DNA from 3 places in the Streptomyces sp. NPDC058289 genome. Region 3 is predicted to be linked to each of the others. Evidence: riboswitches for the same ligand, from Rfam matches in the RefSeq annotation. Region 3 holds a riboswitch; each other region holds the start of a gene.
What was found. A riboswitch is a leader RNA that binds a small molecule or an ion and turns the genes downstream of it on or off. The one in region 3 is predicted to bind cobalamin.

Region 1 (9,759 bases), on a different contig from region 3:
ATGTTCCGCTACGACGGCCAGTACGGGATTCTCGCCGAAGGTCCCCTGGACGGCTGGCGGGACCAGCCCGAGGCGGCGGAGATCTCCGAGGAGGAGTTCGAGCGGCTGTGGGCTGATGCGCGCCGTTGTCTCGGCGGTTCAGCCTGACTCGGTGGCGCCCGGTGCGACCGGGGCCCGTTCTCCGCCAGTGCCCGGCGGCGCCCCTAGCCGTGCTCGGACTGCCGGTAGAGACGCTCCGCGAACGCGCCGAGGGCCGTTCCGTAGCTGACGCCCTCACCACCGCTGACGTTCACCGCGACGACGCTGCCTGACGCGGACTCGCCCGAGAGGTACGGGCCGCCGCTCGATCCGGGCCCCATCATGCAGGGGATACTCCTCAGTCTCTTGCCGGCCTCCCACGCGCCGGTGCCCGAGCAGTGCAGGAGCCGGTCCGTGTACGGGTAGCCGAAGTAGTAAGTCATCGCGCCCTGTTCGCCGGCGAACGAGACGGGCTGGGCGCCGGTCGCCTCGGAGATGTTCCGCCCGTCGACGCCGGGGTACATTTCGAGCATGGCCACGTCCAAGCCGTCGGCCTGCCAGTTCTCGGCCATCCGTATCAGGGGCACCGTGAACCCGCCGTGGGGTGCGGTACCGCGTCGGTAGCCCGGAACGAAGTAGAGGTCCTTGTCCCAGGTGGCCTCGCCCGGGGACGCCCCCTCGATCGACGTCCTGACGCAGTGGGCCGCGGTCACGACGGTGCGGATTCCGACGACGGTCGCGGTGCAGGCGCCGAGATCGCCGTCAGTGCCCGAGGCGTACAACCGGCCGACCGTCTTGGCTATCGAGCCGTCACCGGTCCACTCGGGCTGGACCAGGTCGTCCCTGGCGTCTCCGGCGGCCACTGCTGCGATGCCTTCGGAGGTCCAGTACCTCTCGGTCCGCCCGCGGGCAAGACCTGTCACAGCAGCGTCGTGAACCACGGTGCGCACGTCGGTGGTCGATGCCGGCGGTGTGGCATCGCCTGCGGACGGTGAAGAGGGACCGCAGCCGATATCTACAGGTCGAGCTGGTACTGCAGTGTCGTGTGCGTGGGCAGGTAGCCGAGGCTGTCGCTGATGTGTCTCATGTGCGTGTTGCTGTCGGCGGTGTCGGTCAGGAGGCCGTCGAGGTCTGGATGGCGCTCGCGGGCTTGTCGGATCGATTCGGCCTTCATCCATCGGCCGAGGCCGTGTCCGCGGTGCTCGGGCAGGACGCCGGTGCCGTAGTGCTGGCCATCGCCCGTGCCATTGCCGGGGACGACGAGTTCGGTGAACCCGGCGATCGAGCCGTCGCGGGTGTCGATGGCGACGACGGTGTGCAACAGGTCGCCGCGCTGTTGGACGGCCTTTGCCGCAGCCCGCACCCGGTCCACGTCCCAGGCCGTGGTTCCGTGGTCGGTGTCTTCCATGGGCATGTCGTCCATGGCCCGGCGTGACGCGGCGAACGTCTGGGCGAGGGCGTCGGGGACGGTTCCCTGCCAGGACGCCAGCCGGTAGTCGGGATGCGGGCTCTTGATGACCTCGGCGAGGGCGATGGTGTCCACGTCGGCCAGTGGCAAGCGGGCGTACCTCAGGGTGAGGACCTTGCGGAAGCCGTGGGCCGGGAGGAAGTGGTCGCCGGGCGATCCTGCCCGGGCCTGCGCGCTGACGCAGCGTCGGGCGTCGTCCCGGGCGGCGGCCACGGCGGTGTCGAGGAGCTGGGAGCCGACGCCCTTGCGGCGCTCCACGGGGTGGACGTGGAGGGTCAGTTCGGCCAGGTGCGCTTGTCCGCCATCGAACAGGCGCAGAAAGGCCGTTCCGACGGGGTTGGAATCGGCATCGGACGCCAGCCATGCAAGGCGTCGGCTGTGTGCCCCGTGAGAGGGGTCGGTCAGTGGGGTGATGCGGAGCGACAAGGTGTCTCCGTCGTGAGGAGGTGGCAAAGGTCAGTACGCGGGCTCAACTGCTGGGCACTCCTGCGCATGTGCTCCACACCTCCTCGTCGACAGTGCCGGTCCGGATCAACATGGACGGCTGGGAGAACGTAGCTGGTCCATCGGTTCCTCGGCAAAGGGTTAACTGAAGGCTGGTTGGTGCGGCCCTGTTCCTCCATCGGCGCAGGTAGGCACGGTTCTTCCGGGAGCCGTACGCCTTGTCTGCCTGTCTGCCTTGTCTGTACGTACTCTGTCCGGTCGCTTGGTTCGGGGGGCGCTCCTACTGGTGGGGCGGAGGGAGGATCACGTGGTTTCCGCCGGGCACCGACTCCTTGCCGTCAGCGTACGAGGCGGTCACCCGGTAGAAATGGGTGGTACCGGTGGGCGGGCCGGAGTCCGTGTACGAGGTGCCGGTGATGGGCCGGGTCGTCAGCTTCTCGTAGGCCTTGGTCGTCGGATTCCAGCGGTACACCAGGTAGCCGATGGCGTCCGCGACCGTGTTCCACGACAGTTCCACGTCGGTGCCGGAGGCCGTACGGGTGGCGCCGAGGGCGACCGGTCCGGTCTCGGGAGTCCCGACGGACGGCGTCAGGTCCAGCTCGGTCGCGTTCACGACCGTGGCATCTCCGGTCCACTGGAAGCTGGAGTTGCCGGTGGTGTCGACGGCGTCGACGAAGAAACACTGCTCCTCGCCGTCCGGCAACGCTTCCAGCAGGTACGACGTGTCAGCGGTGCCGAGGTACGCGGCCACGCCCGCCGAGCAGTCCGCACCCACCGGGGTGCCGCTGTAGACCTCGTAACGCCGGAGGTCGGCCGCCGGATTGGCGTTCCACTTCAGGACGATGCCGTAGGCGGTGGCCCGCGCGGTCAGGCCGGTGACCGCGGGGGGCGGTGTCTGGTCGCGGGAGCCGGTGGTGACGGTGGCGGTGTTGGACGACACGGAGGTGTTGCCCGCGTACTGGTCGACGCCCCAGCCCTTCACGGCGTAGTGGTACTTGGTGTTGGCTGCGGTCCCGTTGTCCTGGCAGGTCCACTGGATCTGCCCGTCCGGCAGCTTCTTCGAGGTACGGCTGCCGCAGAAGACCTCCGCCGTCTGGGTGTTCACCGGGAGGGTGGTGGACCGGTAGACGGTGAAGCCCTCGTACGCGCCGTCCGTTGCCGGGCGGACCTTCCAGGTCAGGTCGACGTACTTGCCCGAGGCAGGCTTCGCGGTGACCTCGTGCGGTGCCGCGACCGGGCGGCGAGCGGTGACCGGGGTGCTGTACTGGGAGGCCCGGCCGGCCGAGTCGACGGCCGCGACCTGGTACTCGGAGACGACCGAGCGCGGGGCCGCGGTGTCTTTGAAGCTCGCCGCGGTGGTCTTGCGGACGGTGGGGTCACCGATCCGCTTGACCAGGTAGCCGGTTGCTCCGGGAGACGTCGGCCAGGTCAGGGAGATGCCGGTGTCGGCGGCTGTGGCACGGGGCACGCCGGGAACGGCGGCGTTGGAGGTGGTCACCGGCTGCCCGGCGGTCGCGGCAGAGGCGTTGCCGGCCAGGTCGAAGGCACGCACCTGGTACTGGTAGGTACGGCCGGCGCCCTCGGGTGGCGGCTCGGCGAAGGAGGTCGCCTTCGTGGTGCGGACGGTGGTCCAGGCGGTGGTCCCCGCGAGCCGTCGGTAGACCCGGTAGACACCGAGGTCCATCTCCCTGTTCGCCGCCCAGGACACCTTCACCTGCGCGGTGGTGTTGTCGAGCACCGACGTGACGCCGGTCGGCGCGAGGGGCTTGACCTTGTCCTCGGCCGCGGAGGTCCTGGGCACGTAGCCGAACTTGATGTCGGCGGCGCCGCTCCAGTTGACGGTGTAGACGCGCAACTTGTGGGTGCCGGGCGGAATCGTCACGTTCACGGTCTGCGTCTGGTCAGCCGCGACGTTCTTCCACAGGTCGATGTGAAGGGCCCCGTCGAGGTAGACGCGGATGCCGTCCTGGCCGGTGGCCGTCAGGGTGAACGGGCCGCCCGATCCGAAGTCCCGGTCCAGGGTCCAGCGGACCCCGAAATTATCGGCCGGCAGGCCGGCGGCCGGAGCGCCGGTGCCCCAGTTCTCGTCGACCGTGGTGTCGCAGTCGGTCCGTACGGGCGCCTGGCTGAACGAGGTGGTGGGGAAGAAATCGCGGGTGGACTGCGACGACGGGCACGTCGCCGCCGCCGTGGCTGCTGCGGCGGAGGTGGCGCCTGCGGCGGTGATCAGTCCGCAGGCGGTGGCCATGGCAGCCAGCGCGGCGGCGGCACGGTGCCGCCGAGGAGTTGTGGTCACGGTGTGAGGCCTGTCCCAAGAGGAAGGTGGACTGGCGGGTCACGAGGGGGTTGATCTTCCGCCGGGCAGACTCTACTGAACTCAGTAAGTCGGGCAGAGGTTGGCCTGGACGGTCGCGACGATGAGGGCGGACTTTACGGGGCCGAAGCCGTCGGGGTGGTTGGGGCCGATGAAGCGCTGGTTCGCGCCGGCCACTCGCTTCGCCGGGTCCTTCTCGCCCTTCATGGACTGGCACTGGTCGAGGCCGCGCGAGACGGCCTTGTCGTCGTTGCCGTTGACGATCTCGGGGTCGATCTTGTTCAGCGCGGCCAGGTAGGCGGCGCGCTGCGCGGGTGCGGGGCTCGGCGGGAGGCCGCTGTCCGGGCGGGCCGCGCTCGGATCGGCGCTGGGTCGGGCGCTCGGGTCGGCGCTCGGCACGGTCGAGGTGGAGGGCTTGTCGGGGGTCGGTGCGTCGGAGTCGCTGCCGCAACCGGTGAGGGCGAGGATTCCGGCGCCGGTGAGGGCGATGATCACGTGGTGTCTGCGCATCGGGTCATGGTGGCCCGGGAGCGGGTCCTGTGGGGCCGCTGTGACCGGGCTGTGACACGGCCCGCGCGGACGGGGGACGGGCAGGGTGAGCGGGGGTGGCTCGGCCGGGCTGCTCAATGGACCGGCGTGGTGGGGTGGGCCCGGATCGGTCCCCTCGACCCGCCCGGCTGCCGGCGGTGCGCCCGTTCCGTGCGCAGTGCTCCGCCGCCGGCCTGGTGCGGGGGTGTCTCGCGATGTCGGACCGGCCCGGCCGGGGTGCGGAGGCGCCCGAGGAACCCGGAGGTGCCCGAGGAACCCGGGGAAACCGCCTAGCCTGGGGGAATGAACGCCACCGCCGGGCGAGAGCCCCGTTCCGACCTGCGGGACTTCCTGCGTTCCCGGCGTGCCCGCATCGGTCCCGAGGAGATGGGGGTCGCCGCCCACCCGGGGCGGCGGCGGGTGCCCGGGCTGCGGCGGGAGGAGGTCGCGCAGCTTGCGGGGGTCAGCGTCGACTACTACACGCGGCTGGAGCAGGGGCGCACCCTGCACGTCTCCGATGAGGTCCTCGACGCCGTGGCCCGTGCGCTGAGGCTCGACGCCACCGAGCGGTCCCACCTCTTCGACCTGGCCCGGCCGCAGCGGGCCACCGGGCCCGGGCGAGCAGCCGGCGCGGCGGCCGGAGCCCCCGGCCCCGCGGAAGCCGCCGGCCCGCAGCGGGTCCGGGCCGGTCTGTACCGGGTACTGGACGCCCTCGACGACGGCACCCCGGCGATGATCATGGGGCGCCGGCTTGAGGTCCTGGCCGCGAACCGGCTCGCCGAGGCCCTGTACGCCGACTTCGGCGCGGCAGAGCCCCACACCTCGGAGCCGGACACCCCGGAGCCCCACGCCTCGGAGCCGGACACCCCGGAGTCGGGCGCGCCCGGTCATCGCGGGCGCAATCTGGCGCGGTTCCTCTTTCTCGACCCCGCCGCCCGCGGGCTCTTCGCCGACTGGGAGAGCGCCGCGCGCGCAGCCGTCGCCGCGCTGCGGTTCTACGCGGGCCGACACCCGTACGATCCGGACCTGAGTCCGCTCGTCGAGGAACTAGGCGCGCTCGACGGTGACTTCCGGCGTTGGTGGGCCGGGCACGACGTGCTCGAACACACCCACGGGACCAAGCGCTTCCGGCACCCCCTCGTCGGCGAACTCGCCCTGGAGTACGAGTCCCTCGCCTTCCCCGACGACCCCGACCAGACCCTCTACCTCTACACGGCCGAGCCGGGATCACCCTCCGACGAGGCGCTGCGGACCCTCGCCTCCCGGGCGGCCGACGCGGTGCGCGCGCAACGCTGACGTCGCCCTTCTGGCACACTGGGCCGGGTTATCCAGGCGGTGCAGGACAGGAAACCGGTGCGAATCCGGTGCGGTCCCGCCACTGTGACCGGACACCCCCGTGCGGGGACCCGGGAGTCAGACACTGACGCACCGCCTCTTTCGGTTCGACCAGGGGACGCGGATCCCCCGGAGAGGCTTCACCATGTCTTCGTACCCCCGTGCGCTGCTGCGCGCGCTCCTGCCCGTCCCCCTCCTGATACCGCTGGCCGCGTGCGGGGGATCACCCGCAGCGCAGGACGCGAAGGCGGCGGCGAGCGCCGCGCCCGGATTCCCGTACACGGTCACCAACTGCGGTGTCACCAGCACCTATCAGGCACCGCCACAGCGTGCGGTCACGATGAACCAGCACGCCACCGAGATCCTCCTGGCCCTCGGGCTGGAGGGAAGGACGGTCGGGACGGCCTACCTGGACGACGCCGTACTGCCCGCCTATCGGCCCGCGTACGACAAGATCAAGGTGCTGGCGAAGGAGTACCCCTCCAAGGAGATCCTCCTCGGCGCCAACCCCGACTTCGTGTACGGGGGTTACTCCAGCGCCTTCGACAAGGCGCAGGGCCGCGACCGCGAGGGACTCGCCAAGTCCGGCATCAACTCCCGCCTCAGCGTGGAGTACTGCACCGAGGGCAAGGTCGGCCTCGACCAGCTCAGGACCGAAATCACCGAGGTGGCACGGACCTTCGGCGTGCCCGAGCGCGGCGAGCGGCTCATCGCGGACGAACAGCGCCGCATCGAGGCCGTCAGCGCGCGCGTGAAGGACCGGGCCAAGCCCGCCGTCTTCGTCTACGACTCGGGCGAGGCCTCCGCCTTCACCTCGGGCGGCAAGGGCATCGGCAACGAGATCGTCTCGATGGCGGGCGGGACGAACGTGTTCGCCGACCTCGACGACACCTTCGGCGACGTGTCGTGGGAGAAGGTCATCGAGCGCAAGCCCGAGGTCGTCCTCATCTACGACTACGGCGGCACCACCGTCGAAGCCAAGAAGCAGCGCCTGTTGAACGATCCGGCGCTGGCACAGGTCCCCGCGGTCAAGAACCAGCGGTTCGTCGTGCTCCCGCTGTCCTCCGCCGTGCTCGGCGTACGCGTCGCCGACGCCGTCGAATCGCTGGGCGGCCAGCTCCACCCCGCCGCCCCGTGAGGCTCCGGGCCGCCCGCGCGTTCACCCGTACGCCGGTCGTACTGGCCCTGCTCGCCGCCGCGCTGGCCGCGTCGGCCCTGGCGGGCCTGGCCCTGGGGCCGGTACGGATCCCTCCGGGGCGGGTGCTCGACATCGTGCTCGGAGGGCCGGGACCCGGAGGGGGAGCAGGAGCGTTCGGGGCGATCGTGTGGGACGTCCGGATGCCGCGCGTCCTGCTCGGAGCCGTCGTCGGCGCGGGACTCGCCGTCGCGGGAACCGTGCTCCAGGCCCTCGTACGCAACCCGCTCGCCGACCCGTTCCTGCTCGGAGCCTCCTCCGGGGCCTCGGCCGGGGCGGTGCTGGTGATCGTCTTCGGCGCCGGGTTCCTCGGCTTCGCGGGCGGGACCGCGGTACCGCTCGCCGCGTTCGCCGGGTCGATGGGCGCGCTCGTCGCCGTCTACGCGATGGCCCGGCGCGGCGGCACCATGACCACCGGCCGGCTGATCCTCGCCGGAGTCGCCGTCCAGTACGTGCTGTCCGCCCTGACCAGCCTCATCCTGGTGCTGGCCGCCCATCCCGATCAGATCCGCAGCGTGCTGTTCTGGACCCTCGGCGGGCTGGGCGGGGCGCGCTGGAGCGAACTGGCCCTGCCCGCCGGGGCCCTGCTCCTGGGCACCGGGCTGCTCGTCGCCCTGGCCCGGCCGCTCGACCTGCTGCTCGCGGGGGAGGAGGGCGCCCAGACGCTCGGCCTGGACACGGGCCGCTTCCGGGCCGCCGTGTTCGTCCTCACCTCGCTCGTCATCGGCGTACTGGTGGCCTACAGCGGGGCGATCGGCTTCGTGGGGCTGATGGTCCCGCACGCCGCCCGGATGGCCGTCGGCGCCGGGCACCGGGCGCTGCTGCCCGTGGCCGCGCTGGGCGGGGCGGTGTTCCTGACCTTGGCCGACCTGATCGCCCGTACCGCCGCCGCGCCGGAGGAGATCCCGGTGGGCGTGGTCACGGCGCTGGTCGGCGGGCCGTTCTTCTTGTGGATGCTGCGCAGGTCCACCCGTACCGAAGGGGTCGTGGGATGAGGGTGGGACGGCCTACGGGGCCGGTGGCCGAGCCGGTGGCGGAGGCAGCGGAGGCGGCGGAAGCTGCGGAACTCGCCGTCGAGGCCGTGCGGTACGAGATCGACGGGCAGCCGCTGCTGCACGGGATCGACCTCACCGCCCGCCCCGGCGAGACGGTCGGGGTCGTCGGTCCCAACGGCAGCGGCAAGACGACACTGCTGCGCTGCATCTACGGCGCCCTGCGCCCGACCGGCGGGCGCGTCCTGCTGGACGGCGCGAACGCGGCCTCGCTGGGCGTCAAGGACCGCGCCCGGCGGGTGGCGGTGGTGCCCCAGGATGCGGCCGGCACCTTCGGGCTGACCGTGCGCGAGGTGGTCGCCATGGGGAGAAGCCCGCACAAGCGGTTCTGGGAGCAGGACGGACCCGACGACGTACGCCGCGTCGCGCGGGCCCTGGACACCGTCGGCGCGGCCGCCCTCGCGGACCGCCGCTTCGACGGGCTCTCGGGCGGCGAGCGCCAGCGCGCCCTGGTGGCCCGCGCCCTCGTCCAGGACCCCGGCCTGCTCGCCCTGGACGAACCGACCAACCACCTGGACATCCGCTACCAACTGGAGATCCTCGGCCTGGTCCGCGCCCTGCCGGCCACCGCCCTGCTGGTCCTGCACGACCTCAACCTGGCCGCGATGTACTGCGACCGCCTGTACGTCCTGGCGGGCGGCCGCGTGGCGGCCTCCGGCACCCCGGCGGAGGTGCTGACGGAGCCCCTGCTGGCCGAGGTCTACGGGGTCCGCACCCGCATCGGCACCCACCCGACGACGGGCGCGCCGCACATCGTCTACCTTCCGGAGGATGGGGAGCGAACGGGGTACTGACGCGGTGGCGGGCTGGGACGGGCTGGAGTTCGGGGAGGCGGCCGGCCCACGGCTGCGCCAGGAGAGACTGGAGGGCCTGAGCATGAACCGTGCCGCGCCCGACGGGATCCTGGTGGCGATGCTCGGCATCAGCGACCAACTGCCGTACCGGGCGGACCTGCCGCAGGCGGTGGTGGAGGCGGCGATCGCACACCCGGACTGGAGGGTGCGCGGCAGCCTGGCCGAGCATCGGGGCACAACGCTGCGGTTCTCGAGGACCGGAACCCGGACCTGCGTCACACTCACCACCGAACAGTGGTCCCGGCTCGTGCGGGGAGAGCCGAACGACCGGCGCCGGTACCAGTTGGCGTACGCGGCGGACGCCGCCGGGGGGCTGCTGACGGAGGACGTGTACGAAGCGCTGGCCGCGGCCCGCTCCGACGACGCGCGGGCGGACGCCGCGAGCCTGCCCCGCATGCCGGAGCGGCTGCTCCGGGCCCTGGCCGCCGATCCGGCGGCCACCGTGCGCGCGGCGGCGGCCGAGTCGGCCTGGGCGCGCTTCGACGACGGGCTGCGGGCCCGGCTGGCCGAGGACACCGCCGAGGTGGTGCGGACGGCGGTCGCGCTGGCCC
Region 2 (9,759 bases), on a different contig from region 3:
CGCGCGGCGGATCGTCCGGACGGCGATCGACACGTACGGACGGCTCGACATCCTGGTCAACAACGCGGGCATCACCCGGTTCATCCCCCTGGACGACCTGGAAGCGGCCGACGCCGAGGCCTGGCGCGAGATCTTCGAGGTCAACGTCGTCGGCACCTGGCAGATGATCACCGCTGCCACTCCCCACCTGCGGGAATCCGGCGCGAGCGGCTCCCCGGGCTCGATCATCAACATCTCCTCGGTCTCCGCGACGCGCGCGCTGGGCAGCTCGATCCCCTACGCCGTCAGCAAGTCCGCGGTCAACCACATGACCCGGCTGCTGGCCTCCCAGCTCGGACCCGCCGTCCGGGTGAACGCGATCGCACCCGGCCTGATCGACACCCCCTGGTACGAGGGCGAGGACCAGGTCTGGGAGAGCTCGCGGGAGTGGATCACGGAGAACACCCCGCTGCGCCGCGTGGGCACCCCCGAGGACGTGGCCGAGGCCGCGCTCTACCTGGTCGACGCCGCCTACACGACCGGCGACGTGCTCACCGTGGACGGCGGCCGGCACGTCGTCTGACGCGCCCCGCCCGCTCCCGGCCATCCCCACCGGATTCCACATCGTGGACAACTACCCTCGGAATATGAACGCAGAAGCCGACGCACGCGACGCCGCCGCACTGGCCGCCTCCACCAAGGCCACGGTGAAGGACAACGACCGCAGTCACGTCTTCCACTCCTGGTCGGCCCAAGAGCTCATCGACCCGCTCGCCGTGGCAGGCGCCGAGGGTTCCTACTTCTGGGACTACGACGGCAACCGCTTCCTCGACTTCTCCAGCGCCCTCGTCTACACGAACATCGGCTACCAGCACCCGAAGGTGGCCGCGGCCATCGCCGAGCAGGCCGGCAAGCTCTGCACCGTCGCCCCCGGCTTCGCCGTCGACGTGCGCTCCGAGGCAGCCCGGCTGATCGCCGAGCGCACCCCGGGCGACCTCGACAAGATCTTCTTCACCAACGCGGGCGCCGAGGCCGTGGAGAACGCCGTCCGCATGGCCCGGGTGCACACCGGCCGCCCCAAGGTGCTCTCCGCGTACCGCTCGTACCACGGCGCCACCTCCACCGCGATCAACCTCACCGGGGACGCGCGCCGCTTCGGCAACGACGCCGCCACCGCGGGCGTCGTGCACTTCTGGGGCCCCTTCGCCTACCGCTCGCCCTTCTACTCGGCCACCCCCGCCGAGGAGTGCGAGCGCGCGCTGCGCCACCTGGAAGACACCATCGTCTTCGAGGGCCCGCAGTCCATCGCCGCGATCATCCTGGAGACCGTCGGCGGCGCCCCCGGCGTGCTCGTGCACCCCGACGGCTACCTGGCCGGGGTCCGCGCGCTCTGCGACCGCTTCGGCATCGTCTTCATCCTCGACGAGATCATGGTCGGCTTCGGCCGCACGGGGAAGTGGTTCGCTTCCGAGCACTGGGACGTCACCCCCGACCTCATCTGCTTCGCCAAGGGTGTGACCAGCGGATACGTCCCCCTCGGCGGGGTCGCCATCTCGGCCGCCATTGCGGAGACCTTCGCCCGCCGCCCCTACCCGGGCGGGCTGACGTACTCCGGGCACGTGCTGGCCTGCGCCGCCGCCGTCGCGACGATCAACGTCATGGAGGAGGAGGGAACCGTCGAGCAGTCCGCCCGCACCGGCGCGGAGCTGCTCGGGCCGGGCCTCGCCGCCATCGCCGAACGCCACCCGTCCGTCGGGGAGGTCCGCGGGCTGGGCACGTTCTGGGCCCTGGAGCTCGTACGGAACAAGGAGACGCGCGAGCCGCTGGTCCCGTACAACGCCGCCGGCGCCGACAACGCGCCGATGGCCGAGTTCGGGGCGGCCCTGAAGAAGGCCGGTCTGTGGCCGCTGCTCGCCGGGAACCGCATCCACGTCGCGCCGCCCTGCAACGTGGAGGCCGAGGACGTGGAGAAGGGGCTGCGGATCATCGACGAGGCCCTGACGGTGGCCGACGCGCACACGGTCTGACCTGCACAGATCGTACGGTTGCCCAAGCCGTGGGTGCCTGTTCTCGGAGGATCCGCTCCCTTACGAACGGCATGTGGACGTGCTGGAATCAACAGGCACCTACGGACCGGGATGCACGTCAGTCCCGGGGCGGTCCACGCGGGGAATCGGCGTGACCGAACGGCGGGGGGCGGGCTGCGCGTCCGCCGGACGCCGGGCGTACGGGATCCAGACGACCGGACTCCGTGTTCCCGAGTACCCGAAGGAAGACAGCGCATGAGCAAGCACATCCTCGCCCAGAACCAGTACGGCAAGGCCGAGAACCGCATCGTCAAGGTCACCCGCAAGGGCGGCGACGGTTCCTGGCACGAGATCCGCGACCTCAACGTCTCCGTCGCGCTCCGCGGTGAGTTCCGCGACGTCCACCTCACCGGTGACAACGCCAACTGCCTGCCCACCGACACCACCAAGAACACGGTGTACGCCTTCTCCAAGGAGCACGGCGTCGCCTCCCCCGAGGCCTTCGGCATCCTGCTCGCCAAGCACTTCGTCTCCTCCCAGGCCCCGATCCGCGAGGCGCAGGTCCGCGTCGAGGAGTACGCCTGGGAGCGGATCCCGGTCCCGACGCGCAAGGAGCAGCACTCCTTCGCCCTCAAGGGCACCGAGGTGCGCACCGCGCAGATCACGTACAGCGAGACCACCGGTCTCCAGGTGATCTCGGGTCTGAAGGACCTGACCGTGATGAACTCGACCAACTCCGAGTTCCACGGCTTCATCAAGGACAAGTACACGACGCTGCAGGAGGCGTACGACCGCATCCTGGCGACCAAGGTCACCGCGCGCTGGGCGCACTCGGCGCTCGCCGCCGACGACGCCGAGTACGACTGGGACCAGTCGTACAAGAAGGTCCGCAAGAACATGCTGGAAGCCTTCGCGGAGACCTACTCGTACTCCCTGCAGCAGACCCTGAACCAGATGGCCGAGCGCGTGCTCGACAACTGCCCCAAGGTCAACGAGGTGCGCCTCAACCTCCCCAACAAGCACCACTTCCTCGTCGACCTGGAGCCCTTCGGCCTCAAGAACGACAACGAGGTCTACTTCGCGGCCGACCGCATGTACGGCCTCATCGAGGGCACCGTGCACCGCGACGGCGTGCAGCCGGTGATCGCGACGAGCGACTGGATCGTGGCCTGACGCCCGCTCCGCACCCAGGGTAGTTCGGCCCGGACCGCGTCGCGGGGTCCGGGCCGTTCCGCGTTCTCACCCGGAAGCCCCCGCCGCGTTCTCATTCGGGTGGCTCCGCCTGCCCCACGAGCAGGTTCCAGCGCCCGGAGCGCCCCGTCAGCGTCGTCACCGACCCCGGCCGTACGTCGAGCCGCCAGAAGGCAGCCGCGGGCAGCTCCAGGGCCCACACCACGGCCGCCCGCACGACGCCCTGCCCGGCCACCGCCCGGTGCGTCCCCGGCGCCAGCGCGCCCAGGTGCGCACCGACCCGCGCGATCAGCGCCTCCACCGACTCCCCGCCGCCCGGGGGCGCGTACGAGGTGTCGGTCATCCACCGCCGCAGCCCCTCGGGGTCCTCCGCGGCCACATCGTCCATGCTCCGCCCGGCCCAGGCGCCGTGATCCTGCCCGCGCAGCCCTTCGTGCCCGGGGCACGGATCCCCGTACGGGAAGCGGTGGGAGCGCGCCGCTTCGTCCAACGGGGGCGTCAGGAGCCGGACTCGTACGACGGTGGGGTGCACCGTGTGATTGTCCCGGGGTTTCGCATCGCGTTCAACCGTCGGCCACCTGCCGGGCGCGGACATGACCAGCAACCCGGGGAGCGTCTTCCCCTCAGGGCAAAACCCTTGTAAAGGAAGAACATTGACCATACGTTCGGCCGCCCGCGCCTCCGTACTCGTGCTCTGCACGACACTCGCGGCCTCCGTTGCGCTCCCGGCGCAAGCCTCCTCGATCGGCAGTGTCCGGCCCAAGGCCGAGACCGCGCCGCTGTACGACGACGAGGCCGACGGCGACGCCAACGCCGATGACCCGTCGATCTGGCGCAACGCCGCCGACCCGGGCCGCAGCCTGGTGATCGCGACCGCCAAGCAGGGCGGTCTGCGGGTCTACGACCTGGAGGCCCGGCAGGTGCAGTCGCTGTCCGCCCCGGCCGGACCCGGCGCCGACGACGCACCCGGCCGCTTCAACAACGTCGACCTGGTCAACGGCCTGCGCCTGGGCGGCGGGCGCGCCGATCTCGCGGTCGTCAGCGACCGGGGCAACGACCGGCTGCGGATCTACCGCATCGACCGGAACCGGCCCGGCGGCCCGCTCACCGACGTCACCGACCCGGGAGCCCGCCCGGTCTTCTCCGCCGACCAGGCCGAGATCAACGAGCAGAAGACCGCGTACGGCCTGGCCACCTGGACGGACCGCAAGACCGGCCGGTCCTACGCGCTGGTCAGCCAGCGCAACCGCACCCGGATCGCCCTGCTGGAGCTGCTGGCCACCCCCGCCGGCACGGTCGACTACCGCCAGGTGCGCACGCTCGACCTGCCGTCGTCCTTCCGCCTGCCGAACGGCGCTTCCTGGACGCCCTGCGCCGAGCCGGGCGAGCTGCCGCAGATCGAGGGCATGGTCGTCGATCCCGCGGACGGCACCCTGTACGCGGGGCAGGAGGACGTCGGGATCTGGCGCATCGATGCGGGCCTCACCGGCACGCCGAGGCTGATCGACAAGGTGCGCGAGTACGGAGTGCCCGGCACCTACGACGAGCAGACCGAGGAGTGCACGCCCGGCGCCGACCCCGGCTACGGCGGCAAGCGCCTGAAGGCCGACGTCGAGGGCCTGACCCTGGTCACCGAGGCTGACGGCGACGGCTACCTGCTCGCCTCCAGCCAGGGCGACGACACCTTCGTCGCCTACGACCGCGAGCGCGAGGACCACAACGAGTTCGAGGGCGCCTTCCGCATCACCGCGGCCTCCGCCACCCTCGACGGCTCCGAGGTCTGCGACGGCGCCGCAGCCCTCAACGCCCCCCTCGGCACGCGCTACCCCCGCGGCCTGCTCGTCGTCCAGGACGGCCGGGAAACCCCCGGCGACGGCGACCGCGAGGCGACCGGCTTCAAGTTCGTCGACCTGGGCGAGGTCGTCGACGCCATCGACTGACGGGACGAGCGATGAGACGGAGCCCTCCTGCAAGGACGCTGTAAGGCCGCCATAAAGAGCGGTACGGTGGCGGACGACAAGACGACGGTATGACGGAAGTCCGGTTGAGAATCCGGCACGGTCGCGCCACTGTGAATCCTCCCGGAGGGGGAGGAAAGTCAGACCCGCCACCGTCGTCGAAAGCACCACTGACCGGGACGCGTGTTCCCTCTGGAGGCTCCTGCCATGGCCAACTCCGCCGTGCCCACGACTGCCGCTCCCCTGGCCGTCGCACCCATCTCCCTCACCGCTCTGGCCCCTTGGGCGCTGTTCGTCGGTGTCCTGATGCTGGTCCTGCTCTACCTCGTCGGCGCCGAGCAGGGCGCCACCGCGATCTTCGAAGGCGACACCGTGCACGAGTGGATGCACGACGGCCGCCACCTCCTCGGCTTCCCCTGCCACTGATCCACCGATCCGCAAGGGACCGAAAACTTCATGAATCCCATTTCCCCCCGCGTGCTCCTCATCAGGGGCATGCTCGCCGGCCTGCTCGCCGGAGTCGCCGCGTTCCTCGTCGCGTACTTCCTCGGTGAATCCCAGGTCGACGCGGCGATCGCCATCGAGGAAGCCGGAGCCCACGACCACCACGGCGGCGAGGTCGCCCCGGTCAGCCGGGCCCTCCAGGCCACGGCCGGGCTGGGCACCGGAACCCTGCTCTACGGGATCGCGCTCGGCGGCATCGCCGCGCTCGTCTACTGCTACGCCCTGGGCCGGATCGGCCGCTTCGGCCCCCGGGCCACGGCGCTGCTTGTCTCCGGCGGTCTGTTCGTCACCGTCACCCTGGTGCCGTTCTTCAAGTACCCCGCCAACCCGCCGGCCGTCGGAGACCCCGAGACCACGGTGCAGCGGACCACCCTCTACGTCCTGATGCTCGCGCTCGGCCTGCTGCTCGCGGCGGCCGCGCTGATCCTGGGCCGGCGCCTGGCGCCGAGCCTGGGCAACTGGAACGCATCGATCGCCGCCTCGGTCGCCTTCGTGGTGGCCGTCGGCATCGCCTACGCGTTCCTGCCCGGCGTCAACGAGGTGCCGGCGGACTTCCCGGCGGCGCTCGTCTGGCAGTTCCGACTCGCCTCGCTCGCCATTCAGGCAGCGATGTGGGGCACTTTCGGCCTGGCTTTCGGATTTCTTGCCGAACGGGCCCTTGTCCCGGCCGGAACTCCCAAGGAGGCTGTACAGCCTGCGAGTTGACGTCTTGCGTGCAAGTGACTGAAAGGCTGGTGACGGCGCGGTGACGACGGCGATCCGAGAGCTCGGGGACCACCGAAGACCCAAAGACCGCCGGGAGGGGCCGAGCCGCCCGTACGTGCCGCAGCTGCCGACCCGGCAGCAGTGGCGGGACGTGCGGGAGTGGCGGGGCTGGACGGGCGCCGCCCCGTTCTGGCTCAACGCGGTGATCCTGCTGCTGACCCCCTTCACCGCCGTCACCCTGCTCGCGCAGATCGGCATCATCGCGGGCCTGACCGCCATGGGCGGCCTGGCCCGCCACCTCTGGTCGGGTGACTACGGCCATGCGGCCATCCACTCCGCCGCCGTGCTGATGGGCGCGGCGGCGGTGACGGTCGTGGTGGTCTGACGGGGGGCCGGCCGGGGGGCTAGCCCCCCGAACGGCCTTCCCGCCTACCGGATGTGGCGGCCGAGGATGCTCAACCATCCTCGTTCCATGGCCACTTACCGCAGCAAGACCGCACTCATCGCCCTCTGCGTCACGGCCGTGGCGGCCACGCTGACCAGTACTGCCGATGCCACAGCCACCGATGCCACAGCCGCCGCCGCCACCCGGGGCGCTGCGCCCACCCTGGCCTGGACGGCGTGCACCCACACGGGCCACCTCGACGGCCAGCAGTGCGCGAAGCTGTCCGTCCCCCTCGACTACGCCGACCCGGCCGGCCCGCACGTCGACCTCGCCGTGTCCCGGCTGCCCAGCACCCGCCCCGCCGCCCGGCGCGGGACGCTGGTCGCGGTCCCCGGCGGGCCGGGAGGCTCGGGCGTGCAGCGACTCTCACAGAAGGGGGCCGCGCTGGCGGGGCAGTTGGCCGGCGCGTACGACATCGTCGCGCTCGACCCGCGCGGTGTCGGCGGCAGCGTCACCGCCGAGTGCGGCCTGGACGCGGCCGACCGACGGCTGACGACCCTGCGGTCCTGGCCCGGCGCCGACGGAGGGATCGCGGAGAACGTCGACCGCTCCCGCCGGGTGGCCGAGGCCTGCGCCGCGAACGGCGGCGCGGAGCTGCGCAGTTTCACCACCGCCAACCAGGCGCGCGACACGGACCGCTTCCGGGAGGCCCTCGGCGAGCGCAAGCTCTCGGTCTGGGCCGTCTCCTACGGGACCTACGTGACCGCGGTGTACGCGCAGAAGTTCCCGCAGCGCACCGACCGCCTGGTGCTGGACAGCAGCGGGGACCCCGACCCGACGCGGGTCGCGCGCGGCTGGCTCGCGAACATGGCGCAGGGCGCCGACGACCGCTTCCCCGACTTCGCGGCCTGGGCGGCGGACCCGGCGCGGGCGGGGGAGGGGCTGCGGCTCGCCGAACACCCGGACGACGTACGCCCCTTGTTCCTGTCCCTCGCTGCGCAATTGGACCGTTCCCCGAAGCCCTCGAACGTACCCGGCCTGCCGCTGACCGGCACGATGCTGCGCCAGGCCCTGCAGACCGCCCTCTACGGCGACGCCCAGTTCCCCGCCTTCGCCCGCCTCGTGCGCGAGGCCCTGGACCCCGAGGCGGTCCCGGAGCTGCCCAAGGAGCTCGCCGCGGTGCTCCCCGACTCGGACGCGTCGCTGATGGTGGGGGTCATCTGCAACGACGTGGCCTGGCCGAAGAACGTCTCCGGGTACGAGCGGGCGGTGGCCGCGGACCGGGCGGCGCACCCGCTGACGGCCGGGATGCCGGCGAACATCACCCCGTGCGCCTTCTGGAAGGACGCCCCCGCCGAACGCCCCACCCGCATCACCGACCGGGGGCCCTCGAACATCCTGATGGTCCAGAACCTCCGTGACCCGGCGACCCCGTACGCCGCCTCCCTGAAGATGCGCGAAGCCCTCGGCTCGCGCGCCCGGCTGCTCACCGTCGACCACGGCGGCCACGGGGTCTACCTCGGCAACGGCAACGCCTGCTCCGACCGCACGGTCACCGCGTACCTCACGACGGGGGAGCGTCCCCCGCGGGACTCCGTGTGCCCGTCCTGAAGATCCGGTCCAGATGGTGGCGCAGCACCGCGACGGCCGACTCGGGGCCCCGCTGGCCGACCAGGATGCTGGTGCCCATGGTCGCCGCCATGGCGAGCAGGCTGATCGCCTCCGTGCGCGCGTCGACGTCCGGGTCGGCCAGGCCGGTTTCCTGGGCCCGGCCGATCAGCCCGGCCACCGCGTCCTCGGCGGCGTCGGGGTTGGCGATGAAGGGCTGGGCGGCGAGGGCCTCGTCGGTCACGGACAGGATCGAGTAGGAGCTGTAGAGGAGGTGGAAGGTGCGGCCCTCCTCGTCGGTCGGCAGGGAGGCCAGCAGCAGCGCCTCGATCGTCGCGCGCGGGCCGGGGTCGGGGCCGGCGGCGGCGAGGCGGGCGCCCACCCGCGCGGTGAAGCGGTCGGTCAGGTGCTGGAGCCCGTAGAAGAGCAGCTTCTCCTTGGTCTGGAAGTAGTACTGGACCAGGCGCAGGGAGACCCCCGCCTCGGCCGCCACGTCGCGCATGCCGACCGCGTGCAGCCCGCGCCGTCCGGCGACGCGGATGAGCGCCTCGGCGATCTGTGTGCGCCGTTCCTCGTGGTCCACGCGTTTCGGCATGTGCTGGTGTCTCCGCCCGTCGGTGCCCGTGGGTGACGATCCCGCGGCTCGTTTTCATGGTACCGCCGTATCAACATCATGGTACGGTCGTATCACGAAGAACGGATCCTCCAGGAGGTGCCCCCGTGCCCGAGACCCCTACGCCTGAGAGCGTGCCCCGCGTTCGCCGCGATGTCGGCCGCTACGTCAACGACACCTTGCGCGACCGCTACTTCGCCGCCGCCGACGTGCTCTTCGCGATGGGGGCGCCCCTCCGCTCCGAGACGGACGTCGAGACCAGCTTCGGCACCACGCACGTCTACCGGTACGGGCCCTCGGACCCCGCAGCCGAATTCCGTACGCCGATCGTCCTGATCCACGGCGCCGGCTACAGCTCCGCCATGTGGTACCCCAACACCCCCGGGCTCAGCCTCGACCGCCCCGTCTACGCCCTCGACACCCCCGGCGACGCCAACCGCAGCGTGCACCGCGAGCCCATGTGGCAGCCCGAGCGCGCCGCGCAGTGGATGGACGAAGCCCTCGACGCGCTCGGCCTCGACAAGGTCCATCTCGTCGGCTCCTCCTACGGCGGCTGGCTCGTCCTCAACCAGGCCCACCGTCGGCCCGATCGACTCGCCTCCGTCACCGCCCTCGACCCCGGCGGCCTGGAGAAGGTCGGCCTGCGCTTCTTCGCCTGGGTCTTCATCAGCCTGTTCGCCACCTTCGCCCCCAAGGCCCTGCGCCCCCGGCTCGCCAAGTGGCTGGATCAGCCGGTCATCGCCGTCCCCGAGATGCGCAAGTGGATCCAGCTCGGCGCCCGCGCGTACC
Region 3 (9,759 bases):
GCGCCAGTTTCCGTGAAAGGCCAGGGGAACTCCCTATTCCGGTGAATCGCCCGTGGCGCCCGATGATCACAGCAGTTGTACAGATCACGCGCCTTTGTCCACGCCTCGGATCCCGGGGAACGGTTGTCCGAGGGCCCGGAATCCGCTGTACTGCTGCTGTGCTTCCCGATGTACGGGCGTGGCGCGGGCATTGTCGGGGGAGGGGCCAGGATGAGTGCGGACCGGCGTCGGTCAGAGCGGGGCGCGAGACCCGCGTCGCACCGGCGCCGTGCGGGCTTCCGACGCCGAAGACCCCTGCTGAGCCTCTTCCTGTCCGCCTTCCTCCTCGTGGGCGTCTGCGCCGCGACGGGCATCGCCTGGGAGCCCCGTACCGTCGCCGACGCGCGGGCCCGCCCGGCACCGGTCCCGGGCGACACCCTGCCCGGGACCCCCGGCGACGGCCCCGCGCCCGCCGTCACCGGCCCCACCGGCCCGGGTGCGACCGCCCCGCAGAGCCCGGGCGGGCAGCCGCCTGACCCGAAGGCCCAGGGGTCCGGCGCGGACGGCGCAGCGCGCCCCACCGGAGCCCTGCCCTTCGACATGCCGCAGCCGTCCGTCCTGCGCTCCGGCACCGCCGGCAAGAAGCTGGTCTTCGCCCACTACTTCACCCCGTACCCGCTCTCCCTGGACAACGTCGGCGCCGACGCCGACTACTACACCCGCAACTACCTGAAGCCGGACGGCGAGAACGGCAAGCACGAGCGCTACGGCGGCCTGCTCCGCGACCGCCCGCTGCCCGTCCCGCCCAAGGCCGGGAACTGGGAGCTCGCCAACCTCCAGCAGGAGGTCCGCACGGCTCGCGCCGCCGGCATCGACGGATTCACCCTCGACCTGCTCTCCCTGGCCGGGAAGAACCGGGAACGCTCCAACCTCCTGATGGAAGCCGCCCGTTCGGTGGATCCGGCCTTCAAGGTCATGCTGATGCCGGACATGACCTCCCTGGGCACCGACGACCCGGTCGTGCTCGCCGACCTCCTCGCGGAACTCGGCAAGGCCCCGGCCGCCCACCGGCTCCCCGACGGCCGGCTGGTCGTCTCGCCGTTCAAGGCGGAGGAGAAGAGCGTCGCCTGGTGGACCGGGGTCATGGACGCCCTGAAGTCGCGGCACGGGATCCGGACCGCCTTCGTCCCGCTCTTCCTCGACTTCGGCGCGCACAGCGGCGAGTTCGAGCCCATCAGCTACGGATTCTCCGAGTGGGGCAGTCGCAGCTACGTCGGCCAGGAGAGCTCCACGCGCGACGTCCGGCGCGCCCACGCCGCGGGCAAGATCTGGATGCAGCCCGTATCGGTCCAGGACGCCCGCCCCAACCAGGGCATCTACGACGAGGCGGGCAACACCGCGACCCTGCGCGCCACATGGAACCGCGCCATCGAGGACGGGGCCGACTGGGTCCAGCTCACCACGTGGAACGACTACAGCGAGAGCAGCCAGTTCGCGCCCTCCCTGCACAACGGCCATGCCTACCTGGACCTTTCCTCGTACTACCTCACCCGGTTCAAGACGGGCGGCTGGCCGAAGATCGTCCGCGACACGCTCTACCTGAGCTCGCGCACCCAGTTCTCCGCCGCGGACCCGAGCGGCAGCCAGTCCCTCGTGATGTCGCTGCGGGGCGGCAGCGCCGCGGCCCGGGACGCGGTGGAGGTGCTGAGCTTCCTGACCGCGCCCGCGAGCATCCGTACGACCGTGGGCGCGGCCGAAGACGCGCACGCGGCCCCCGCCGGGGTCCACTCCGAGCTGCTGCCCCTGGGCCCGGGCGTCGGCTCGGCGTCCGTGGTGCGGGGCGGCAAGGCCGGGGCCCGGGTGGAGCTGCGCTACCGGGTGGACCGGGCGGTGGAGGTGCAGGACCTCCAGTACTACGCCGCCACCAGCGGCCGGAGCTGAGTCCGCCGGGCTGCGGCGCGGGTCCGCAGGGCGCTCCGGCGCGGGTCCCAGGGGCCGAAGTCCCTTGCCTCGGGACCTTCGTCACCCCATATGTAGTGGTGGCGCTCTGCCGTCACATCCATATGTAGTGTTGGCTCTGCCGGTTCGGCGGGGCCTCTCCCCGACCGAGGCAACAGGGAACCCGGTGGGAATCCGGGACTGCCCCGCAACGGTGAGTCCGCCACGGCGGACGAGTCCGACACCTGCCGGCGCGGGCTTTCGAAAAAGCCCGCCATTCTTCCGTGCCGAGCCTCGTGGGAGGGCTGCCGTGACTGCTGTCGTCGATGCCGTAGAGACCGTGACCGAGTACCTGGACCGTCGGGACTGGCGGGTGAACGCCAACGCCAACCAGGGCTATTCGCTCGGCGGACTCATCCTCAACGCCGCGGGCAAGGTCACCGCGAACTACTGGCTGGAGCAGGTCTATCCCGCCGCGGTGGCCCGCGCCCACCGCGAGGGCGACCTCCACATCCACGACCTGGACATGCTCTCCGGCTACTGCGCCGGCTGGTCCCTGCGCACCCTGCTCACCGAGGGCTTCAACGGGGTCCCCGGCCAGATCGACTCCGCTCCGCCCAGGCACCTGTCCTCGGCCGTCGGCCAGATCGTGAACTTCCTCGGCACCCTGCAGAACGAATGGGCGGGGGCCCAGGCCTTCTCCTCCTTCGATACGTACCTCGCCCCCTACGTCCGCCTCGACGCGCTGACGTACGACCAGGTCAGGCAGTGCATCCAGGAGCTCGTGCACAACCTCAACGTGCCCTCGCGCTGGGGCACGCAGACCCCCTTCATCAACCTCACCTTCGACTGGACCTGCCCCGAGGACCTGCGCGCGCAGATCCCGGTGGTCGCGGGGGAGGAGACCGGTTTCACCTACGGCGAGCTCCAGGCCGAGATGGACATGATCAACCGGGCGTACATCGAGGTGATGACGGAAGGCGACGCCGCCGGGCGGGTGTTCACCTTCCCCATCCCGACCTACAACATCACCCGCGACTTCCCCTGGGAGAGCGAGAACGCCGAACTGCTCTTCGCGATGACCGCCAAGTACGGGCTCCCGTACTTCCAGAACTTCATCAACTCCGAGCTCGAACCGCACATGATCCGCTCCATGTGCTGCCGGCTCCAGCTCGACCTGACCGAGCTGCTCAAGCGCGGCAACGGCCTCTTCGGCAGCGCCGAGCAGACCGGCTCGCTCGGTGTGGTCACCCTCAACTGCGCCCGGCTCGGGCACCTCTGCGCGGGCGACGAGACGCGGCTGCTGGCCGAGGTGGACCGGCTGTGCGAGCTCGCCAAGGACAGCCTCGAACTCAAGCGGATCACCGTCCAGGACCTGATCGACGGTGGTCTCTTCCCCTACACCAAGCGGTACTTGGGCACCCTGCGCAACCATTTCTCCACCATCGGGGTCAACGGCGTCAACGAAATGGTCCGCAACTTCAGCGCGGACGCCCACGACATCACCACCCCCGAGGGTCACGCCCTCGCGGTCCGCCTCCTGGACCGGGTCCGGGCCCGGATGGTCGACTTCCAGGAGAGCACCGGCCACCTGTACAACCTGGAGGCCACCCCCGCCGAGGGCACGACGTACCGCTTCGCGAAGGAGGACCGGGCCCGCTTCCCCGGCATCCTCCAGGCCGGCACCGACGCCAACCCGTACTACACCAACTCCTCGCAGCTGCCCGTCGGCTGGACCGACGACCCCTTCGAGGCGCTGGAGCGCCAGGACGAACTGCAGGGCAAGTACACGGGCGGCACCGTCCTGCACCTGTACACGCCCGAGCGGATCCCGACGGCGGAGGCCTGCCGCAAGCTGGTCCGGCGCTCGCTGGAGACCTTCCGGCTCCCGTACCTGACGGTGACCCCGACCTTCTCCGTCTGCGCGGACCACGGCTACCTGGCGGGGGAGCAGCCCCACTGCCCCACGTGCGGGGCGGCGTGCGAGATCTGGACCCGGGTCATGGGCTACCACCGCCCGGTGTCCTCCTTCAACATCGGCAAGAAGGGCGAACACGCCGAGCGAGTCCACTTCAAGGCGGCGGTGTGAGCGGCGAAGCGGCCGGCGAAGCGGCCGGCGAAGCGGCCGGCGAAGCGGCCGGCGGAACGGCCGGTTCGCCGCTCACTCCGCCCGCCGAACCGGCGGGCGGAGTGGGCCCCGGCGAGGTCATCCGCATCGGCGGCTGGTCCCGGCTGTCCACCTGCGACTGGCCCGGCCGACTGGTCACCACCGTCTTCTGCCAAGGCTGCCCCTGGCGGTGCGGCTACTGCCACAACCCCGGCCTGCTGCCCGCCCGGGGCCCCGCCGCCGTCTCCTGGAACGAGGTGCTCGGCCACCTCGCCCGCCGGACGGGGCTGCTCGACGGGATCGTCTTCTCGGGCGGGGAACCGCTGCTCCAGCGCGGCCTGCCCCAGGCCGTACGGGAGGCCCGCGCGCTGGGCCTGGAGGTCGGCCTCCATACCGGGGGAGCCTTCCCCCGGCGCCTGGCCCGACTGCTGGAGGCGGGCCTGCTGGACTGGGTCGGCTTCGACGTCAAGGCCCCGCCCGGCCGGTACGAGAAGGTCACCGGCATCGGCCACGCGGCCGCCTCGGCGGAGCGCAGCCTGCGCCTCCTGCTCGCCTCGGGGGTTCCCCACCAGCTCCGCACCACGGTGGACCCGGCCCTCCTGGACGCGCCCGCCATGGCCGACCTGGACGCCTGGCTCGCGGAAGTGGGCGGGACCCCGACGCACCGGCAGACCGTGCGCCCTCCGGCGGCCTAGGCCGCCTCCTTCGGATCCCGCCCGGCCCGCGCGGGGGCGAACTCCGGCTGGTCCAGGAGGCGGAGCCAGCTGCCGTCGCTCTGGCGGCGGACCACCTGGGCGCGGGCGCCGGTGCCGTCGCTCGGCGGCGTGGAGGTCAGCGCGATCCCGTCGCTGACGAGCGTCGGCAGCGGCGGCTCGGGCTCGAACCGGGGCCGCTGCTCCAGGACCTGCTGCCACAGGACCCGGATGGCCTCCCGCCCCACCGTCAGCTCCCCGGGCGGGAAGGCCATCACGGCGTCCTCCTCGTAGAGGGCGGCGACCCCGACCGCGTCGCCGGCGTTGGACCGCTCGACGAACAGGCGGGTGAGGTCCTCGGGGCGCAGGGCCTTCTCGTACGACGCGTAGTGCGACGCGTGGTCAGGTGTTTCCGGCATGGCTTCCTCCTGTGGTCGAGGGGTCCCCCCCCGAGTCTGCTCGGTGTCTGCTCGGGGTCTGCTAGGGGTCTGCTCGGTGTGTGGTTCAAGCCTCGTCGTCCCGCGATCAGAAGTCCAACAGCTGGTTTTGCTGGAAGCTAGAATCTGTGGTCATGGAACTGAGGCAGCTCGAGTACTTCGTCGCCGTCGCCGAAGAACGGAACTTCACCCGCGCGGCCGAGCGCGTCCACATCAGCCAGTCCGGGGTCAGCGCCCAGATCCGCCGCCTCGAACAGGAGCTGGGGGCCGAGCTCTTCGACCGGTCCGGCCGCACGGCCACGCTCACCGTCGCCGGCAAGGCCGCCCTCGAACACGCCCGCACGGCCCTGGCCGCCACCGGGGCCCTCGCCCAGGCGGTGGGCGAGGTGACCGGCCTGATCCGCGGCCGCCTCACCGTCGGCATGGTCGTCGGATGCACCCTCACCCCCCTCTTCGACGCCCTCGCGGCCTTCCACCGGGCCCACCCCGGCGTGGAGATCGCCCTGCTGGAGGACAACTCCGACCGGCTGGTGCAGGCCGTGCGCGCCGGCGCCGTCGACCTCGCCCTCGTGGGAACCGCCGCCACCACCCCCGACGGGCTGGAGGCCCTCACCCTCGTCAGCGAGCGCCTGGTCGTCGCGGTCCCGCCCGGGCACCCCCTGGCCGGAGCGGACCGGGTGACCCTCCGCGACCTCGGCGGACATCCGGTCATCTGCATGCCGCCGGGCACCGGCCTGCGCACGGTGTTCGACCGGGCCTGTGCCGGACAGGGCCTGGAGCCCTCGATCGCCCTGGAGGCCGGCGCCTCCGACGCCATGGCGGACCTCGCCGCGCGCGGCCTCGGGGTCGCCGTCCTGAGCGCCTCGATGGCTGCTGCGTACGGTGACCGGCTCACCGCCCGGACCATCGAAGACGTGGAGATCCCGGCCCTGCTCTCCCTGGTCTGGCGCGACACCCGCGGCCCCGCCGTACGGGACCTACTCCTGCGGTGCCGCCGCGCCTTCGCCCCCGCGATGGCCGGCGGAGGGGCTGTCGCTCCGCCGGGCGGCGGGGCATGATCGGCCCGACAGCCGCGCCGCACCCACGGAGGTCCCACGTGACCCACCCCGCCGAGCCGACCGAGCGCACCGACCGCGTCGACCCCGACGACGCCACCGGGCAGGTCGGGGCCGCCTCACGCAGCGGGTCGATGCGCCGCCCCGCCGAATTCCCGGGCGGGCGGGAGCTGTTCCGGCTCTCCGCCGACGTCAGCCACCTGAACCACGGGTCGTTCGGCGCGGTGCCCGTCCCCGTCCAGGAGGCGCAGGCCGCCCTCCGGGCGCAGGCGCACGCCGACCCCGACGCCTTCTTCATCGGCGCCCCCGACCGGCTCGTCGATGCCCGGACCCGGATCGCCGCCCGGCTCGGCGCCGATCCGCACGGGCTCGCCTTCGTGTCCAACGCCACCGAGGCCGCCAACGTGGCCCTCGACGCCGTGGAGTTCGCCCCCGGCGACGAGATCCTGGTCACCGACCACGGCTACGGCACGGTCGTCGCGGCCGCCGCCCGGCGCGCCCCGCTCACCACCGTGGCCCTGGGCACCGACCTCCCCGACGAGGACGCCGTACGGGAAGCCGTGCTGGCCGGGGTCACCCCGCGGACCCGGGTCGCCGTACTCGACCACATCAGCTCGCCCACCGCCCGGCTCATCGCCTCGCCCCGGCTGCTCGCCGAACTCGCCGAGCGGGGCGTCACCACCATCGTGGACGGCGCCCACGCCCCCGGGATGATCCCCGACCCCCTGGGCGGGGGCGCCGACTTCTGGTTCGGCAACCTCCACAAATGGGCCTACGCCCCGTCGGGCACCGCGATCCTGTCCGTCGCCCCGCACCACCGCGAGCGGGTCCGGCCGCCCGTGCCCTCCTGGGAAGCGCACTACGGCTTCCCGCGCTCCGTGGAGAACCGCGCCACCTACGACTACACCGGCTGGCTCGCCGCCCCGGACGGGCTCGACCTGCTGGAGGAGCTCGACGCCGCCAAGGTGCGGGCCCACAACAGCGCGCTGGCCGCCTACGGCGCGGCCCTGCTCGCCGAGATCCCCGGAATCGCCCCGCTCCCGTACACCGAGGGCCTCGCCCTGCGCACGCTGCGGCTGCCGCCCGGGGTGGCCGAGACCCCGGACGCCTCCCGCGACCTGCGCGAGCGGATCGCGGCCGAGCAGCGGATCCGGGTTCTGATCTGGCCCTGGCCGGGCGGCGGCGGGATCCGGGTGAGCGGGCAGATCTACAACCGGGCCGAGGAGTACGAGCGGCTCGCCGAGGTACTGCCCGCCTATCTCCGCCGGTAGCCGTACGCAACGGACCCGGTCGTCCCGGGCCTCCGGCAGTTTTGTACCTAGGCCGTTGCCGCCGGACCGGCAGCCTCGGCGGGCATTCCCGCCGGGGCGCCCTCCATGGTCCTGCGCAGCAGGGCGAGGGTGGACGCCAGCTGCTCCAGGGAGCCGGCCGTCAGGGGCTCGGCGAGCAGGGAGCGCAGGCCGTCCTCGAAGGTGGGCGTGGCGGTGACCAGCAGCCCGGCTCCTTCGGGGGTCAGCTCCAGCAGGGACGAGCGGCGGTTGTCCGGATTGGGTCGCCGGACCACCCAGCCGGCGGCCTCCAGGCGGTCCACGCCCTTGCTGGTCGCCCCGACGGTGATGGCGGCCTCCTCGGCCAGGTCGTTGACCCGGCAGCCGTCGCGGCCGTCGATGATGCGCAGGAACTCGAACTGGCCCATCGTCAGACCGTGCTCGGCGCGCAGTCGTTCGCCCAGCGCGTTGTAGAGCCTGGTCTCGTAGCGGACGAGGTCCATGAACACCTGCGTGAGGTCGGTCACACTCTGCTCCAGATTCGTGGGAATGATATTCCTAGGAATATAGTTCCTGGTGAAGAACAACACGTCATCGGGAGGGTCTCATGAGCAAGGTGCAGCGCGCGACGATCGACGCCACGATGCGGCAGGTGCCGTTCGACGGCAGCCTCCCGCCGGAGCAGATGCGCAAGGACTTCGAGGCCCAGATGACCTCGGGCCCGGCCCCGGCCGGGGTGACCGTCACCCCTTCCGTCCTCGGTGGGCGTCCTGCCCTGACCGTCGAACCCGAGGGCGGCTCCGCCACCGGGACGATCCTCTACTTCCACGGCGGAGCCTGGGTCTTCGGCTCACCCGCCACGGCCCTGCACCTCACCGCCGCACTGGTGCGCCGCACCGGAGTCCGCGCCGTCTCGGTCGACTACCGGCTCGCCCCCGAGCACCCCTTCCCCGCCGCGGTCGAGGACGGCCTCGCCGCCTACCGCGACCTGCTCGACCAGGGCGTTCCGGCCGAGCGGATCGTCCTGGCCGGGGAGTCGGCCGGCGGCGGTCTCGGCGTCACCACCCTGCTCACCGCCCGCGAGGCCGGACTGCCGATGCCGGCCGCCGCGGCCGTCTTCTCCCCGGGCCTGGACGCCACCCTCTCGGGCGAGAGCATGACCACGAAGCACGACGCCGACCCGCTCTTCACCCGCGCCGACCTGGCCGCCGTCTTCGCCCACTACCTGGCCGCACAGGACCCCGCCCAGCCGCTGCTGAGCCCGGCCCTGCACGCCGACCTGACCGGGCTGCCCCCGCTGCTGCTCCAGGCCGGGTCCAACGAGGTCCTGCTGGACGACTCCACCCGGTTCGCCGCCCGGGCGGCCGCGGCCGGGGTCGACGTCCTCCTCGACGTCACCGCGGACGTCCCCCACGTCTTCCAGGCCTTCGCGGGCCTGCTGGACGAGGCCGACGCGGCCCTGGACCGCGCCGGACGCTTCATCACCGACGCCTTGGCCCGTACCGACTCGCGCTCCTAGTCGCGCCGGAGCAGGTACGTGTCCATGATCCAGCCCTTGCGGGCGCGGGCCTCGGTGCGCAGTTCCTCGATCCGGCCGGCGACCTCCGCCAGCTTTCCCGAGACCAGGATCTCGTCGGGGGTGCCGACGTACGCACCCCAATAGATGTACAGGTCCTGGTCGAGGTGGGCGGTGAAGGCGTGCCGGGCGTCCAGCATCACCACCACGTCGTCCACATCGGCCGGCCAGCCCTCCGCGAGCCGGCGCCCGGTGGTGATCTGGACCGGGCGGCCCACCCGGTTGAGGGTGGTGCGGTGGCGGGCCAGCAGCGAGGAGATGCTGCTGATGCCCGGCACCACCTCGTGCTCGAAGGCGACCCGGCCCTTCTCCAGCACCTCGTCGAGGATCGCGAGCGTGGAGTCGTAGAGCGAGGGATCGCCCCACACCAGGAACGCGCCCGTCTCGCCCTCCGCGAGGTCCTCGGCGATGAACCGCTCGAAGAGCTCGGCCCGCGCGCTGCGCCAGCCGTCCACCGTGGGGGTGTAGTCGGAGGGCGTCCGGTCGCGATCGGGATCGCGGCCCTCCACCAGCCGGTGTCCGGGGCGGGCGTGCGCGTCGAGCATCGCGCGCCGCAGCCCGGTCAGATCCGCCTTCTCCTCGCCCTTCTCCAGGATGAGGAATGCGTCCGCCGCGCCGATCGCCCTGACCGCCTGGAGGGTCAAGTGGTCCGGGTCGCCCGCGCCTATGCCGATCACTGAGAACTTCTTCACCCGGCTATTCTGCCC

Region 1: linked by a shared signal. The riboswitch ahead of ACFVX6_RS05335 (ABC transporter substrate-binding protein) and the one ahead of ACFVX6_RS04900 (ribonucleoside triphosphate reductase) in region 3 are both predicted to bind cobalamin.
Region 2: linked by a shared signal. The riboswitch ahead of ACFVX6_RS07160 (CbtB-domain containing protein) and the one ahead of ACFVX6_RS04900 (ribonucleoside triphosphate reductase) in region 3 are both predicted to bind cobalamin.

Annotation. Positions count from the first base shown of each region.
Region 1 is NZ_JBHVYI010000007.1:77,249-87,007, forward strand. It holds gene ACFVX6_RS05305 (hypothetical protein) at 1-147, shown strand, start outside; gene ACFVX6_RS05310 (trypsin-like peptidase domain-containing protein) at 204-941, opposite strand; gene ACFVX6_RS05315 (GNAT family N-acetyltransferase) at 1,034-1,912, opposite strand; gene ACFVX6_RS05320 (PA14 domain-containing protein) at 2,211-4,226, opposite strand; gene ACFVX6_RS05325 (hypothetical protein) at 4,308-4,754, opposite strand; gene ACFVX6_RS05330 (helix-turn-helix transcriptional regulator) at 5,076-6,068, shown strand; cobalamin riboswitch at 6,078-6,215, shown strand; gene ACFVX6_RS05335 (ABC transporter substrate-binding protein) at 6,253-7,245, shown strand; gene ACFVX6_RS05340 (FecCD family ABC transporter permease) at 7,242-8,297, shown strand; gene ACFVX6_RS05345 (ABC transporter ATP-binding protein) at 8,294-9,148, shown strand; gene ACFVX6_RS05350 (PE-PGRS family protein) at 9,126-9,759, shown strand, end outside.
Region 2 is NZ_JBHVYI010000010.1:27,982-37,740, reverse strand. It holds gene ACFVX6_RS07185 (SDR family NAD(P)-dependent oxidoreductase) at 1-562, shown strand, start outside; gene ACFVX6_RS07180 (aspartate aminotransferase family protein) at 627-2,006, shown strand; gene pucL (factor-independent urate hydroxylase) at 2,262-3,179, shown strand; gene ACFVX6_RS07170 (histidine phosphatase family protein) at 3,271-3,729, opposite strand; gene ACFVX6_RS07165 (phytase) at 3,851-5,137, shown strand; cobalamin riboswitch at 5,188-5,324, shown strand; gene ACFVX6_RS07160 (CbtB-domain containing protein) at 5,363-5,581, shown strand; gene ACFVX6_RS07155 (CbtA family protein) at 5,612-6,364, shown strand; gene ACFVX6_RS07150 (hypothetical protein) at 6,480-6,749, shown strand; gene ACFVX6_RS07145 (alpha/beta hydrolase) at 6,837-8,360, shown strand; gene ACFVX6_RS07140 (TetR/AcrR family transcriptional regulator) at 8,314-8,952, opposite strand; gene ACFVX6_RS07135 (alpha/beta fold hydrolase) at 9,105-9,759, shown strand, end outside.
Region 3 is NZ_JBHVYI010000006.1:149,488-159,246, reverse strand. It holds gene ACFVX6_RS04905 (endo-1,3-alpha-glucanase family glycosylhydrolase) at 328-1,920, shown strand; cobalamin riboswitch at 2,044-2,185, shown strand; gene ACFVX6_RS04900 (ribonucleoside triphosphate reductase) at 2,228-4,006, shown strand; gene ACFVX6_RS04895 (anaerobic ribonucleoside-triphosphate reductase activating protein) at 4,003-4,719, shown strand; gene ACFVX6_RS04890 (YybH family protein) at 4,716-5,135, opposite strand; gene ACFVX6_RS04885 (LysR family transcriptional regulator) at 5,288-6,211, shown strand; gene ACFVX6_RS04880 (aminotransferase class V-fold PLP-dependent enzyme) at 6,250-7,479, shown strand; gene ACFVX6_RS04875 (MarR family winged helix-turn-helix transcriptional regulator) at 7,527-8,003, opposite strand; gene ACFVX6_RS04870 (alpha/beta hydrolase) at 8,084-8,995, shown strand; gene cobF (precorrin-6A synthase (deacetylating)) at 8,992-9,744, opposite strand.